One region of the Allobosea eneae genome, then DNA from elsewhere that is predicted to be linked to it. Evidence: predicted binding sites of a transcription regulator. Region 1 holds the regulator's gene; each other region holds the start of a gene.
The links. Region 1 encodes LexA, which represses DNA repair genes until DNA is damaged. Its sites were predicted from a motif close to TGTTCNNNNTGTGTTCNG; they were not measured.
Positions count from the first base shown of each region.

Region 1 (4,814 bases):
CCCGCGCCAAGCCCGAGGATCTGCGCGGCGGCGAGCCGGCGCAGAATGCTCAGGCTTTGCAGGACGTGCTCGGCGGGGCCAAGACCGCCTTCCGCGACATCGCTGCCTTCAATGCCGCCGCTGCGCTCGTCGTCGCCGGCAAGGCCGCTGCGCTCGGCGAGGGGCTGGCGCAGGCCTATGGCGTGCTGGACAATGGCGAGGCCAAGGCCGCGCTCGCGACGCTCGTCGCAAGCTCCAATGCGTGAGGCTGCCCATGTCCGATATCCTCAGGCGGATCGAGGCCTATAAGCGCGAGGAGATCGCGGCTGCGCGTGCCGCCGTGCCGCAGGCCGAGATCGAGAAGCGCGCCGCAGCGCAGCCTGCGCCGCGCGACTTCATCGGCGCGCTCGAAGCCAAGCACCGCGCCGGCGGCCCGGCCTTGATCGCCGAGATCAAGAAGGCCTCGCCCTCCAAGGGGCTGATCCGCGCCGATTTCGACCCGCCGGCGCTGGCGAAAGCCTATGCCGAAGGCGGCGCCGCCTGCCTCTCGGTGCTGACCGACACGCCCTCCTTCCAGGGCCGGCCGGAATATCTTGGCGAAGCGCGCGCCGCCTCCGGGCTGCCGGGCCTGCGCAAGGACTTCATGTTCGAGCCCTACCAGGTCTTCGAAGCGCGCAGCTGGGGCGCCGACTGCATCCTGATCATCATGGCCTCGCTCGACGATGCCGCGGCGCGCGAGCTTACCGCCACTGCCAAGGCGCTCGGCATGGCCGCGCTCGCCGAAGTCCATGACGAGGCCGAGCTGGAGCGCGCCTTGAGCCTCGACACCAGGCTGGTCGGCATCAACAATCGCGACCTGCGCTCTTTCAAGCTCAACCTCGCCGTCACCGAGCGGCTGGCGCCGCGCGTGCCGAAGGATCGTTTGCTCGTCGGGGAGAGCGGCATCTTCACCCATGCCGATATCACCCGCCTGCAGGCTTGCGGCGTCAACACTTTTCTGGTCGGCGAAAGCCTGATGCGCCAGGCGGACGTGGCGGCCGCGACCCGCCAGCTCCTGACTGGAAACACCACCGAGGCGGCGGCATGAGCCGCCTTACCCATCTCGACCAGAAGGGCGAGGCCCATATGGTCGATGTCGGCGACAAGGCCGAGACTGTCCGCACGGCGATCGCCGAAGGCCATGTGGTGATGCAAGCCGAGACGCTGGCGATCGTCCGCGACGGCGAGGCCAAGAAGGGCGATGTGCTCGGCACGGCGCGTCTCGCCGGCATCATGGCTGCCAAGCGCGCGCACGAGCTGATCCCGCTCTGCCACCCGCTGCTCCTGAGCAAGATTTCCGTCGACCTCTCGATCGACGAGGCCCTGCCGGGTGTACGCGTGCGCGCGGAGGTCAAGCTGACCGGCAAGACCGGCGTCGAGATGGAAGCGCTGACCGCCGTCAGCGTCGCCTGCCTAACCGTCTACGACATGGTGAAGGCGGTCGATCGCGCCATGCATATCGAAGGCGTCCGACTCGTGCATAAATCCGGCGGCAAGTCCGGAACCTACGAGATCGCAGGACCATAGGCATGAGCCTCACCCCCGTCCCGGTCGCGCTCAAGGCGCTGCTCGACAGTGTGCCCGGCCCGACGCCGGCGCAGACGCTGGCGCTGGCGCACTGCGCCGGCCGCGTACTGGCTGAGGACGTCGCTGCGCTCAGGACCCAGCCGCCCTTCGCCAATTCGGCCATGGACGGCTATGCCGCCCGCGCCGCCGACCTGGAGCCGGGCAAGGAGCTCAAGGTCATCGGCGGATCCGCCGCCGGCCGCGGCTTTTCCGGCCAGGTCGGGCCCGGCGAGACGGTACGCATCTTCACCGGCGCGCCAATCCCCGACGGCGCCGATGCGATCCTGATCCAGGAGCATGCCGAGGGCGTCGGCGGCCCGGTCATCCGCGTCACCAGGCCAGCGAGCAAGGGCCAGTTCATCCGCCCGGCCGGGCTCGATTTTCAGACCGGCGAGGTCCTGCTCAAGACTGGCCGCCGGCTCGACAGCGCCGCGCTCGGCCTCGCCGCCGCTGCCGGCCATCCCACGCTTTCGGTCCGCCGCAAGCCGCTGGTCGCGATCCTCGCCACCGGCGACGAGCTCGTCCTGCCGGGCGAGCCGGTCGGCCCCGACCAGATCGTCGCCTCCAACAGCTTCGCCCTCGCCGCGCTGATCAAGCAGGCAGGCGGCACGACGCTCGATCTCGGCATCGCCCGCGACAACCACCCGGATCTGGCCGCCAAGATCGACGCGGCGCGCGCCGCCGGCGCCGATGTCTTGATCACCCTCGGCGGCGCCTCGGTCGGCGAGCACGATCTGGTCCAGGCGGCGCTGAAGGCGCAGGGCATGGCGCTCGGTTTCTGGAAGATCGCGATGCGCCCGGGCAAGCCGATGATGATGGGCCGGCTCGGGCCCATAGTCGCGCTCGGCCTCCCCGGCAACCCGGTCTCCTCGATCGTCTGCGGCCATCTCTTCGCGATGCCGCTGGTCGAGGCGCTGCTCGGCGTTGTCGATCCCGAGCGCGACCGCAGCGAACCCGCCATCCTCGCCGTCGACCTGCCGGCCAATGACGAGCGCCAGGACTATCTGCGTGCCACGATCGAGACGACCGCTGGCGAGCGACGCGTCAGGCCCTTCGCCAAGCAGGATTCCTCGATGCTGGCGAACCTGTCGCGCGCCGAGGCACTGGTGGTCCGCCCGGCTTTCGCCGAACCAGCCAAGGCGGGCGATCCCTGTCGCATCATCAGGCTGCGCTAGTCGAGCCTCGCCTCCTCGCGAATGGTCATCCCGGACAAGCCGCGAAGCGGCGCCGATCCGGGATCCATTCGGTCGCCCGGGATGACAGCCCTCAAATGAACAGGTCCGGCCGCACCGATACCCTTGCGGAACACAAGGCGAACGCGTATGGTGTTCGTGCTTTGTTTCGATTCTAGCCGAAAAGGCGGACGGCGCGACCATGCTGACACGCAAACAGTTCGAACTGCTTCGCTTCATCCATGAGCGCCTGCGCGAATCCGGCGTGCCGCCCTCCTTCGACGAGATGAAGGACGCGCTCGACCTGCGCTCCAAATCCGGCATCCACCGTTTGATCATGGCGCTGGAGGAGCGCGGCTTCATTCGCCGGCTTCCGAACCGGGCGCGCGCCCTCGAAGTCATCAAGATGCCGGACGGCATCGGCGGGCCGCAGGCACAGCGCGGCCGCTTCAGCCCCTCCATCGTTCAGGGCGGCCTTGGCCAGACCCCGCCTGCCCCGGCACCAGCAGCCAATCTGACGAAGCCGCGACCACCGGCTGCCGAAGACAGCGGGCGCTCGACCGTCTCGATCCCGGTCATGGGCCGCATCGCCGCCGGCACACCGATCTCGGCGATCCAGGACCGCAGCCACAGCGTCACGATGCCGGCCGACATGCTCGGCGGTGGCGAGCATTATGCCCTCGAGGTCCGCGGCGATTCGATGATCGAGGCCGGCATCCTCGACGGCGACACCGTGGTTATCCGCAAGCAGGACACCGCCAATACCGGCGACATCATCGTCGCCCTGATCGACGACGAGGAAGCGACGCTGAAGCGGCTGCGCAAGCGTGGCTCGTCGATTGCGCTCGAAGCCGCCAACCCCGCCTATGAGACGCGCGTGCTCGGGCCCGATCGGGTCAAAATCCAGGGCCGCCTGGTCAACCTGTTGCGGCGCTACTGAAGCGCCTCCGCATCCTGTGCCTGCTCCGCAGTTGCGGGTGTCGGCGCGGGAGCGGGTTCAGGCGACGGCTTCGTTTCCGGCCGCGCCCTGGTCCACGGACGCAGGCGGGCGACCTCGTCGGCCGTATAGGCGCGCCAACCGCCGCGGGCCGCATGATAGGCGGTCGCGCCATCGCGGATGAGCGCACTGCGATCAATCAGGCGCGCGGCGCAAGGTGCTGTCCAATAGAGCGATGTCACCACGAGATCGGCGCGCTGGCAGTCCTCGACCAGTGCGATGCGGTCGCGCGTATAGGCTACCGAGCGGCCATCGGGGAGGCGGATGACGCAGCCACGGGCATCGCAGGCGGCGCCCTGGCGCAGAGCGGCGTCGTCTGGCGAGCGGGAATCGCCGTCGGCATGCAGCCATTGCGTCAGGACGAAGCGGCTCGGCTTGCCGGCCAGCACCATCTTGCCCTCCGGCCCGCGCACCAGCACACCCGAGCCGTCGCGCTCGATCAGGATGTCGGGCCGCGACGGCGCCGAGGCCAGCGCCAGTCCGCCGACCAGCGGCAATGCGGCGAGGAAGCGCAGCGCCGTCGTCCACAGGGTCAGCCAAAGCAGCGAGATCGAGAACAGGATCAGCGCCAGCGGCCCGAAGGCCGGCAGCACAATGGTCGAGCGGTCGATGCCGGCGACCCAATGGGCGAGCTGGAGCACGAGGCCCGACGCCCAGCCCATCAGCGCCCAGGCCGGCCAGTCGAGCCCGAACGGATAGGCGAGCACGCCGAAGACGGCGGCCGGCATCACGATCAGCGAGACGAAAGGCAGCGCCAGCGCGTTGCCGAGCAGGCCGAACGGGTTGAAGGTCTGGAAGTGGAAGACGCCGTAGGGCGCCGTCGCCGCGGTCGCGACCATGGTGGTCGTCAGGATGCCGACGGCCGAGAGCCAGAGCGGCCGCAGCGGCCAGGGCCAGGAGGCCGCGGCGGCATCGGGCGCTCGCTCCTGCCAGCGTTCGGCGAAGGCGATCAACGCCGCCACCGCCCCGAACGACATCTGGAAGCTCGGCCCGAGCAGCGCCTCCGGCTCGCGCAGCAGCACGATGATCGCGGCGAGCGCGAGATTGCGCATGGAGAGGGC
Region 1 is NZ_JBHSLW010000005.1:87,221-92,034, forward strand. Features, by position in the region: gene trpD (anthranilate phosphoribosyltransferase) at 1-245, shown strand, start outside; gene trpC (indole-3-glycerol phosphate synthase TrpC) at 254-1,066, shown strand; gene moaC (cyclic pyranopterin monophosphate synthase MoaC) at 1,063-1,545, shown strand; gene ACFPOB_RS01835 (molybdopterin molybdotransferase MoeA) at 1,548-2,759, shown strand; gene lexA (transcriptional repressor LexA) at 2,959-3,696, shown strand; gene ACFPOB_RS01845 (ComEC/Rec2 family competence protein) at 3,690-4,814, opposite strand, start outside.

Region 2 (4,814 bases), on a different contig from region 1:
GCCGGTCAGGATCACGGCGCGGATCGAAGGATCGACCTCGATCGCATCGAGGACGTCGAGCAGGCGGTCGATCAGTCCGTAGCTCAGCGCATTCAGCTTCTCGGGCCGGTTCAACGTCAGCGTCGCAATCGCCTCGCGCTGTTGAATCAGGATGGGATCATTATCGGGCATGGCTTTGGCCTTCTTCCGGTTTCGACCGATCGAAGCTGCACTCCCGACTTGACGATATATACTACCTGTACGGTATACATCGAGGCATGACCGAACCCGACAAGCCGACGCGCATCCGCATCATCGAGGCCGCCAGCAAGCTCTTCTACGGCGAGGGCATTCGCGCCGTCAGCGTCGATGCGGTGGCTGAGAAGGCCGGCGTCACCAAGCGCACGCTCTACTACCATTTCGAGAGCAAGGACGAGCTCGTCGCTGCCTATCTCGAGGCGCGCGACCAGCCCAACCTCAAGCTGATGGCCGGCTGGTTCGACAAGGCGCAGGGCGGCCTGCCGCAGAAGATCGAGGCGATCTTCCAGAACCTCGCGCGCTCCGCCCGCCACCCGCGCTGGAAGGGCTGCGGCTTCCTGCGCACCGCCGCCGAGCTCGCCAACCTGCCCGGCCACCCCGCAATCAAAATCGGCGCGCGCCACAAGGCCGGCTTCGAGCGCTGGCTCGCCGGCGCCTGCGCCGAGCATGGCGCCGCCGCGCCCGAGGAACTTGCCCGCCAGGTCGTGCTGCTCATGGACGGCGCCTTCTCGGTCATGCTCGTCCATCGCGACCCGGCCTATGTCGAGGCCGCCGGCCGCGCCGCCGCTGCGCTGGCCGCCGGAGCGCGCCCGAGCCCCCACGTTTGATCAGCGTATCGCCGCCTTCTATCCTGCGCCGATGACGCAAAGGCCGGTTCTCGTCTACACGCTGCTGCTGATCGTGCAGACGGTCTGCGCGCTGGTGATCCTCTTCCACATCCACACCGCCTTTCGCATCCTGATCGAGCGGATCGGCCAGCAGCAGACGCTGCCGACCGAAGTTCTGGCGCAGGTCTGTGGTGCGGCGCTGCTCGGCCAGCTTTGCTATTGGACCCGCCTCTACCGGCTGCCGGTGCCGCATGGCTTCCACAGCCCGGTCCTGGGGCACCTGCTGGCGTTCGCAGCCCGCCTCGGTGCGATCGTCGGCGGCGCGCTCGCCTCGATCTATTTCCTGCGTCATCTGCCCGAGCTGACCAGGCTCGCGGACAGCTTCACCCTGACCTGGCGTTCCAGTCTGCTGCTTGCGATCGTCTTCGCGATCTACTGCTACACCGTCGAGCTCGAACGCCTCGCCGCGGCCTGGCAAGCCAAGCCGGAGGAATGACTGCCGCCGGCTCTGGTCAGGCGCGCAGGCGCGCCAGCCAGAGCTTTACGCCACGCAGGCGCTCCCGCGCCGCCCGCACTAGCGCGACAGCCTTTTGCCAGGCGGTGCTCGCCTTGATCCGGCCGATCACCGCCTGCCGGATCGCCTCGATCCAGCCCATGATCCGCGCAAACCAGGGAATGGTGAGGAGCTGCGCCCGTCCAGCATGGTAGACGCGCTCGACCAGCAGGAAGCCGGCGAGATGGCCGATCGCGGTGGTGACGATACCCGCCGTGAACGCGCCGCGTGCCAGGAACAGCAGGCCGAGCAGCTTCAGCGGCTCGACGATGGCGAAGGGGATCGCCAGCGCGACCAGCGCGCCATAGGGCGGCAACCGCCCGATCGCCGCTTCGAGCCGCGCCACCAGCCTGAGCGAGGCGAACCAGGCGATCAGCGGCCGGTAGACCGGCCGCAGCAGCTCGTCGAGCAGGATGGCGAGCCCGACGGCAAGGTCGAGCGGGATCAGGAGGAGCTTGATCAGCGATTTCCGCATCACGCCTTACTCCCCGCGAGCCTGCCGCACTCACCCCGCCAGAGTACAAGCGGCGCGCGCTGGAGCAAGAACAAAAAAAGAACTTGCGAGAGAGAACAAACCGTGACCATAGTCGTTTCCATGGCGCGGATTGAGATGTGGTCGCGCCCCTGCCATAAGGAGCGCACGTCGTGAATCAGGCAAATCTCAGGCTCGTGGAAGGCTCTTCGATGGACAAGGCCAAGGCGCTCGATGCGGCGCTCTCGCAGATCGAACGGGCTTTCGGCAAGGGCTCGATCATGCGCCTGGGCAAGAACCAGCAGGCGATCGAGATCGAGACGGTCTCGACCGGCTCGCTCGGCCTCGACATCGCGCTCGGCGTCGGCGGCCTGCCGCGCGGCCGCGTCGTCGAGATCTACGGCCCCGAATCCTCGGGCAAGACCACGCTCGCGCTGCACACCATCGCCGAAGCCCAGAAGAAGGGTGGCGTCTGCGCCTTCGTCGACGCCGAGCACGCGCTCGATCCGGTTTATGCCCGCAAGCTCGGCGTCAATCTCGACGACCTGCTGATCTCGCAGCCCGACACCGGCGAGCAGGCGCTCGAGATCACCGACACGCTGGTCCGCTCCGGCGCGATCGACGTGCTCGTCGTCGACTCCGTCGCGGCGCTGACGCCGCGTGCCGAGATCGAAGGCGAGATGGGCGACAACCAGCCCGGCCTGCAGGCCCGCCTGATGAGCCAGGCGCTGCGCAAGCTCACCGCCTCGATCTCGCGCTCGAACTGCATGGTCATCTTCATCAACCAGATCCGCATGAAGATCGGCGTGATGTACGGCTCGCCCGAGACGACCACCGGCGGCAATGCGCTCAAGTTCTACGCCTCGGTCCGCCTCGACATCCGCCGCGTCTCGACGCTGAAGGAGCGCGACGAGGCGACCGGCAACCAGGTCCGCGTCAAGGTGGTCAAGAACAAGGTCGCGCCGCCCTTCAAGCAGGTCGAGTTCGACATCATGTTCGGCGAGGGCATCTCGAAGGCCGGCGAGCTGGTCGATCTCGGCGTCAAGGCCGGCATCGTCGAGAAGTCCGGCGCCTGGTTCTCCTTCGACAGCCAGCGCCTCGGCCAGGGCCGCGAGAACGCCAAGAGCTTCCTCAAGGCCAATCCCGACGTCGCCGCCAAGATCGAGACGACGATCCGCCAGAACTCCGGCCTCGTCGCCGAGCGCATCCTGGAGAACGCCGACCCGACCGCCGATGACCTCGACGAGGGCGAAGCCTGAGCCTTCAAACGCTGGCATTCAGCCATGAGATCGACGGGCGGCCTTCGGGTCGCCCGTTTCCGTTTTGCGGTCAGCAGCTTGCCGCGCCTGCGAACTATGCAGGCCCTTTCTGGACAGGCATAAGTGCGCTGACTAGAACCCTTTCAGCCCTGCCGGCGCTTGCCGGCCCCCTGCTTGAACCAGAGCCAAGATTGCGATGAGCGGCGTCAACGAGATCAGGTCGACCTTCCTCGATTACTTCAAGGCGAACGGCCACGAGGTGGTGCCGTCGAGCCCGCTCGTGCCGCGCAACGACCCGACCTTGATGTTCGCCAATTCCGGCATGGTGCAGTTCAAGAACGTCTTCACCGGCCAGGAGAAGCGGCCTTACGCCCGCGCCACCACGGCGCAGAAATGCGTGCGCGCCGGCGGCAAGCACAACGACCTCGACAATGTCGGCTACACCGCCCGCCACCACACCTTCTTCGAGATGCTGGGGAATTTCTCCTTCGGCGACTATTTCAAGGAGCAGGCGATCCATCACGCCTGGACCCTTGTCACCCGCGAGTTCGGCCTGCCCAAGGACAAGCTGACCGTCACGGTCTACTCCGAGGACGACGAGGCGCATGGACTTTGGAAGAAGATCGCCGGCCTGCCGGATTCGCGCATCATCCGCATCGCGACCTCCGACAATTTCTGGCGCATGGGCGATGTCGGCCCCTGCGGCCCCTGCTCCGAGATCTTCTACGACCATGGCGACCACATCCCCGGCGGCCCTCCGGGCTCGCCCGACGAGGATGGCGACCGCTTCATCGAGATCTGGAACCTCGTCTTCATGCAGTATGAGGAGGCGGCCGGTGGCATTCGCACTAACCTGCCCCGCCCCTCGATCGATACCGGCATGGGCCTCGAGCGCATCGCCGCCGTGCTCCAGGGTACGCATGACAACTATGCGATCGACCTGTTCGCGACGCTGATCCGCACCATCGCCGATCTCATCAATGTCCCCTCGGACGGGCCGATGAGCGCGAGCCACCGCGTCATCGCCGACCATCTGCGCTGCTCCGCCTTCCTGATCGCCGACGGCGTGCTGCCTTCGAACGAAGGCCGCGGCTACGTGCTGCGCCGGATCATGCGTCGCGGCATGCGCCATGCGCAGTTGCTCGGCGCCAAGGACCCGCTGATGCACAAGCTGGTGCCGGCCTTGGTGCGCGAGATGGGCCAGGCTTATCCCGAACTGATCCGGGCCGAGGCGCTGATCAGCGAGACGCTGAAGCTGGAGGAGACCCGCTTCCGCACCACGCTGGCGCGCGGCCTCTCCATCCTCGACCAGGAGGCTCAGAGCCTGGGTTCCGGTGACAAGCTCAAGGGCGACGTCGCCTTCACCCTCTACGACACCTATGGCTTCCCGCTCGACCTGACCCAGGACGCGCTGCGCGCTCGCGGCGTCGGCGTCGACATCGAGGGCTTCGATGCGGCGATGGCGCAGCAGAAGGCCAAGGCGCGTGCCGCCTGGGCCGGCACCGGCGAAGCGGCGACCGAGACGCTCTGGTTCCCGCTGCGCGAGCGCGTCGGCGCGACCGAGTTCCTCGGCTACGACACCGAGAGCGCCGAGGGCGTGGTCACCGCTCTGGTCAAGGACAATGCCGAGGTCGCGTCGCTGAAGGAAGGCGAGAGCGGCATCGTTATCCTCAACCAGACGCCGT
Region 2 is NZ_JBHSLW010000139.1:21,687-26,500, reverse strand. Features, by position in the region: gene ACFPOB_RS30590 (crotonase/enoyl-CoA hydratase family protein) at 1-171, opposite strand, end outside; gene ACFPOB_RS30585 (TetR/AcrR family transcriptional regulator) at 258-845, shown strand; gene ACFPOB_RS30580 (hypothetical protein) at 778-1,341, shown strand; gene ACFPOB_RS30575 (hypothetical protein) at 1,358-1,876, opposite strand; gene recA (recombinase RecA) at 2,044-3,129, shown strand; gene alaS (alanine--tRNA ligase) at 3,326-4,814, shown strand, end outside.
Region 2: recA (recombinase RecA) is a predicted target of LexA. The motif match lies at 1,940-1,957, and genes of this name have one in related genera.

Region 3 (4,814 bases), on a different contig from region 1:
GCGCATCATCAAAACGCCCCATCGCTGAAGCCAGCTGAACTTTATGTAACGGTGAGTTGACTGTCTCGCGGTAGCCGAATTCTCTATTCTGATCGAAGCTTAGAAGCGCATGGAAGCTTTCGATCGACCTCAGCATCGGTAAGATGCGTTCCTCCACGGCTTGGAGGAATGCGTCCTTGAAGTGCGGCTGAGACCAGTATCGCGGCTGGTCCCGTGCCGTTGAAAATTCTTCGAGCCAAAAGCCTTGCAAGGTTGCGCAGGGGTCGCAGGTGTAGCCGATCGAGAAGAAGAACTGCGGCAGGTCCGATATGCTCGTGCGGTCGATCGAGATCGTGCGGATGATGTGGCGGAGGGGCTTGAGGATGACAAACGGCCCATAACGTACCAAGTCGTGGTGCCGAGCTACCAATGTATCCAGGAAGTCGGCGATTTGCTTCTTCGATGTCATTTGCTCGGCCTGACTTCGAGGACGATGATCCGGCGCGCGCTAGCAAAGCCATATCGCGCTGCATTGGCCATAATATCGGAGCGGACAAGAGAAAGCCCGCGTCTGCCTGCTTTGAAGTCGTAGAGGCAAAGCGTTCCGTCGGCTCTAAGCTCGTATGCATCATAACGTACCGTATCGGGATAGCCGTACCGGCGCAGAGTTTCCGAGGTCGGTTCGTATGATTCCTTCAAGAACGATCGTTCGGCTTTCAAATCAGGATAATTCTGCGTTATAATTTGGTTCTTCATATTCGTATGCACGTACGTTCCGTAGACGGCCATGGACGGATATTTGTTTGCAGGGCCGACCGTCGCAACAGCAGCGTCTAGGCGGGATTGTAGCTCGGGCAGATACCGACAGGCTGCCTCCGCTTCGGAACGGCTGATCTGGCCGACATAGCCAAGGTCGAAGCCGGGCGCCTCACCGGGGCGATAATCTCGGGCGTTGAAAGCAATGGTCGCTTCCAGCCCATCGACCTTGTTCCGCGCCGATAGCCAGGTGAAGAGCGTCAGTGCTGAGGTAATCGTGGTTTGCGCCGCGCCTGGAGCGAGCACGATCGCCGGTGCGAACGCCTCGTGCACGGTCGCCTCACGCTCTGGCCCGCGCTCGGTCCAGGTCGAGCGCGAGACGATTTCACCATCCGGGTCGCCGTCCCGGATCGTCTGGGTGCGGTCCGCGGTCTCGAAGGTGGTCTTGCCACCTTCGGGCAGGGTGACGATGTGGCGTTCGTCCCAGTCACTTGGCTTGTCGGGCTCGGCGAATTCGGACTGGATTGTCGAGCCATCGCGGTTGACGACAGAGCGTTCGGCCAGCGAACCGTCGTTGCGCGTGGCGTCCTGATAGAAGGCCCAGCTCTCCTCGCCGCTGGTATCGGCGACCACATCGCCGAAGCTCAATGCAGCCGAGAAGGCACTTCCGAGATCGCCCAGGAAATCGGTTCCAGTCAGCGTGGGGTCGCCGCCGCCTCCGCCGCTGGTCCATTGCCCGCCATCGGCATTGCCGGCCGGCACGCGCGGCTGGTCGGGATTGTATTTGCGGGCGAGCTCATGCCGGAGCAGGCGTGCCTGCGCCTTCAGCGAGACGAGCCGGCGGCGCAGAAGGACGATCTCGCGCCAGCGCGCGCTGTTGCTGGATGGACGATACGGCAGGTTCGGCATGGCGTGCTCCCCGGTCGGAAGCGCACCATTCTGAGGCCGCCGACAGCACCGGGGATAAGATCGCGGTCTATCCCCGCCTGCGCCTCGATCGCCTCCCGACCCGCAACGCATGGAGGCTTTGCCATTCGACGAATTGCGGGACTTGGGTGCTAGGCGCTAGCCTTCCCGGTGATTCGCTTCCGGAGCTGCCATGTCCAGCGATTTTGCCTTGCCGCCCGGCCTCAGGCATCGCCAGGTCGTCGTGCGCGACACCATGCTCCATGTCGCCGAGGTCGGCGACGGGCCGGCGGTCCTGCTGCTGCATGGCTGGCCGGAATTCTGGATGAGCTGGCTGCCGGTGATGAATCGGCTGCATGGCGAGTTCCGATTGATCGCGCCCGATCTGCGCGGCTTCGGCGACAGCGGCAAGTCATCGGCGCCGCGCAGCGATGTCGGCGCCAACGCTCATGCCGATGACATCGCGGCGCTGCTGGACGCACTCGGCACAGGCCCGGTCGGCGTCGTCGGCCATGATGTCGGCGCCTATGTCGCGCAAGGACTGGCGCGGCGCCATCCGCAGCGGGTCGAGAAGCTCCTGTTCTTCAACTGCCCGACGCCGAGCGTCGGCTCGGCCTGGGTTCGCGACGGCCATGTCAACGAGATCTGGTATCAGTCCTTCCAGCAATTGCCGCTGGCGGAGCAGCTGATCGGCTCCAGCCGCGCGGCCTGCGCGCTTTATCTCGGGCATTTCCTGACGCATTGGTGCCATCGCAAGGATGCTTTCGCGCCGGTGTTCGACGCTTACGTCGAGAACTTCATGACGCCGGGCAATCTGCGTGGGGGCTTCGACTGGTATCGCAGCCAGAACGCGGCGCGGATCGCCGCGATCGACGGCCATCCGGCGCCAAGCGTGCCGATCCATCAGCGCACGAGGGTGCATTGGGGCCGGCACGACCCGATCCTGAAATCGGACTGGTCGACCTTCCTGCCGCTCTATTTCGACGATGTCGAGGTGAGCTTCTGCGAGGACGCCGGCCACTTCGTCCATGTCGAGGCGCCCGACGAGGCGGCCCAGGTCGTGGCCGATGTGTTCGCGGATTAACTGGCGGCTTATTGTCTACCCTATTTCTCGGAGTCCTCTCGCCTTTTGGCTCACAACACCTAAATGAGCGAAAGCGGCCCTCGCGCGCGCAAGTCGGCGAAGGATGAAGAATGAGGGCGATTCAAAATCTTGTGGTTTTTGAATCGCTTGCCGCGATATCTCGCCGTGAACGAAACCTGATTCTGTCGGAGTCAGCGATTCGGCCCCGCTTCGTTCCGGACTCGTTCTGTTCACGGATCGGGTTGCCTTCGGGCAGCTCATCCCGTTAGGGCTGGCCCGGCGTTTCGCCGCGCAGGCTGCAGGAAAGCTCCAGCGTCTTGATCCCAACCCGTTCCCTTCCGCCTTCGCTCCGCGCTCGCGGCGTCACGGCGGTGCTCGGACCGACCAATACCGGCAAGACCCATCTCGCCATCGAGCGGATGATCGCGCACCCCACCGGCATGATCGGCCTGCCGCTGCGCCTTCTGGCGCGCGAGGTCTATCAGCGCGTCGTCGACAAGGTCGGGCCGCAGGCGGTCGCGCTCGTCACCGGCGAGGAGAAGATCAAGCCGGAGCGGCCGAGCTTTTGGGTCTGCACGGTCGAGGCGATGCCGCGCGATCTTCCCGTCGATTTCGTCGCCATCGACGAGATCCAGCTCGCCGCCGATCTCGATCGCGGCCATGTCTTCGCCGACCGTTTGCTCAATCATCGCGGTCGCGAGGAGACCATGCTGATCGGCGCTGGCACGATGAAGCCGCTGGTCGAGCAGCTCATCCCCGGCGTCAACGTCGTCTCGCGCCCGCGTCTGTCGAAGCTCTCCTTCGCCGGCGACCGCAAGATCACCCGGCTGCCGCGGCGCTCGGCGATCGTCGCCTTCTCGGCCGAGGAGGTCTACGCCATCGCCGAATTGATCCGGCGGCAGAAGGGCGGGGCGGCGGTGGTGCTGGGCGCTCTTAGCCCGCGCACGCGCAATGCCCAAGTCGAGATCTACCAGTCGGGCGATGTCGACTATCTCGTCGCCACCGACGCGATCGGCATGGGGCTCAACCTCGATGTCGACCACATCGCCTTCGCCGGCGACAGCAAGTTCGACGGCCATCACTATCGCAAGCTGCATCCGGCCGAGTTCGGCCAGATCGCCGGCCGGGCCGGACGGCATCTGCGCGACGGCACCTTCGGCACCACCGGCCGCGCCCCGCCCTTCGAGCAGGAGCTGGTCGAGGCGATCGAGGATCACCGCTTCGAACCGGTGCGGCAGGTGCAATGGCGCAACTCCGATCTCGACCTGCGCTCGATTCCCGGTCTGCTCGACAGTCTCAACGTCCAGCCGCAGGAGCTGGCGCTGACGCGGGCGCTGATCGCCGAGGACATGACGACGCTGGAGATCCTGGCGCGCGACCACGATGTGTCGCGGCTGGCGCAGGGCAAGCCGGCGGTGTCGCGGCTCTGGGAGGTCTGTGGCCTGCCCGATTACCGCAAGATCGCGCCGATGCAGCATGCCGAGCTGGCGACGACGCTTTATCTGCGCCTGATGCGCCATGGCCGGCTCGATCCCGACTGGTATGCCGGCCAGTTGGCGGCGCTCGACCGTGTCGATGGCGAGATCGACACCCTGTCGGCCCGCATCGCTCAGGTCCGGACCTGGACCTATGTCGCGAACCGTCCGGACTGGTTGCCCGATCCTGAGCATTGGCAGGGGGTGGCTCGTCTTGTAGAGGACAGGCTGTCGGACGCTTTGCACGAACGGCTCGCCAGCCGATTCGTCGATCGGCGCACGAGCGTATTGATGCGTCGCCTGCGGGAGAATGCGATGTTGGAGGCCGAAGTCACCGCGACCGGCGATGTCCTGGTCGAGGGTCAGCATGTCGGATTGCTGCAAGGCTTCCGTTTCACGGCGGACCCGAAGGCGGGTGGTCCGGAAGCGAAAGCTTTGAACGCTGCGGCGCTGAAGGCGCTTGGCGGCGAGCTGGAGGCGCGCGCCTCGCGCGTCGTGCTGGCCGGCGACGAGGCCTTCGTGCTGTCGCATGACGGGTTGGTGCGCTGGGTGGGCGAGCCGGTGGCGCGCCTGACCGCCGGCGAGAAAGTGCTTGAGCCGCGCCTGCGGCTGAT
Region 3 is NZ_JBHSLW010000034.1:203,754-208,567, reverse strand. Features, by position in the region: gene ACFPOB_RS20755 (hypothetical protein) at 1-448, opposite strand, end outside; gene ACFPOB_RS20750 (hypothetical protein) at 445-1,644, opposite strand; gene ACFPOB_RS20745 (alpha/beta fold hydrolase) at 1,835-2,725, shown strand; gene ACFPOB_RS20740 (helicase-related protein) at 3,046-4,814, shown strand, end outside.
Region 3: ACFPOB_RS20740 (helicase-related protein) is a predicted target of LexA. The motif match lies at 2,937-2,954, and genes of this name have one in related genera.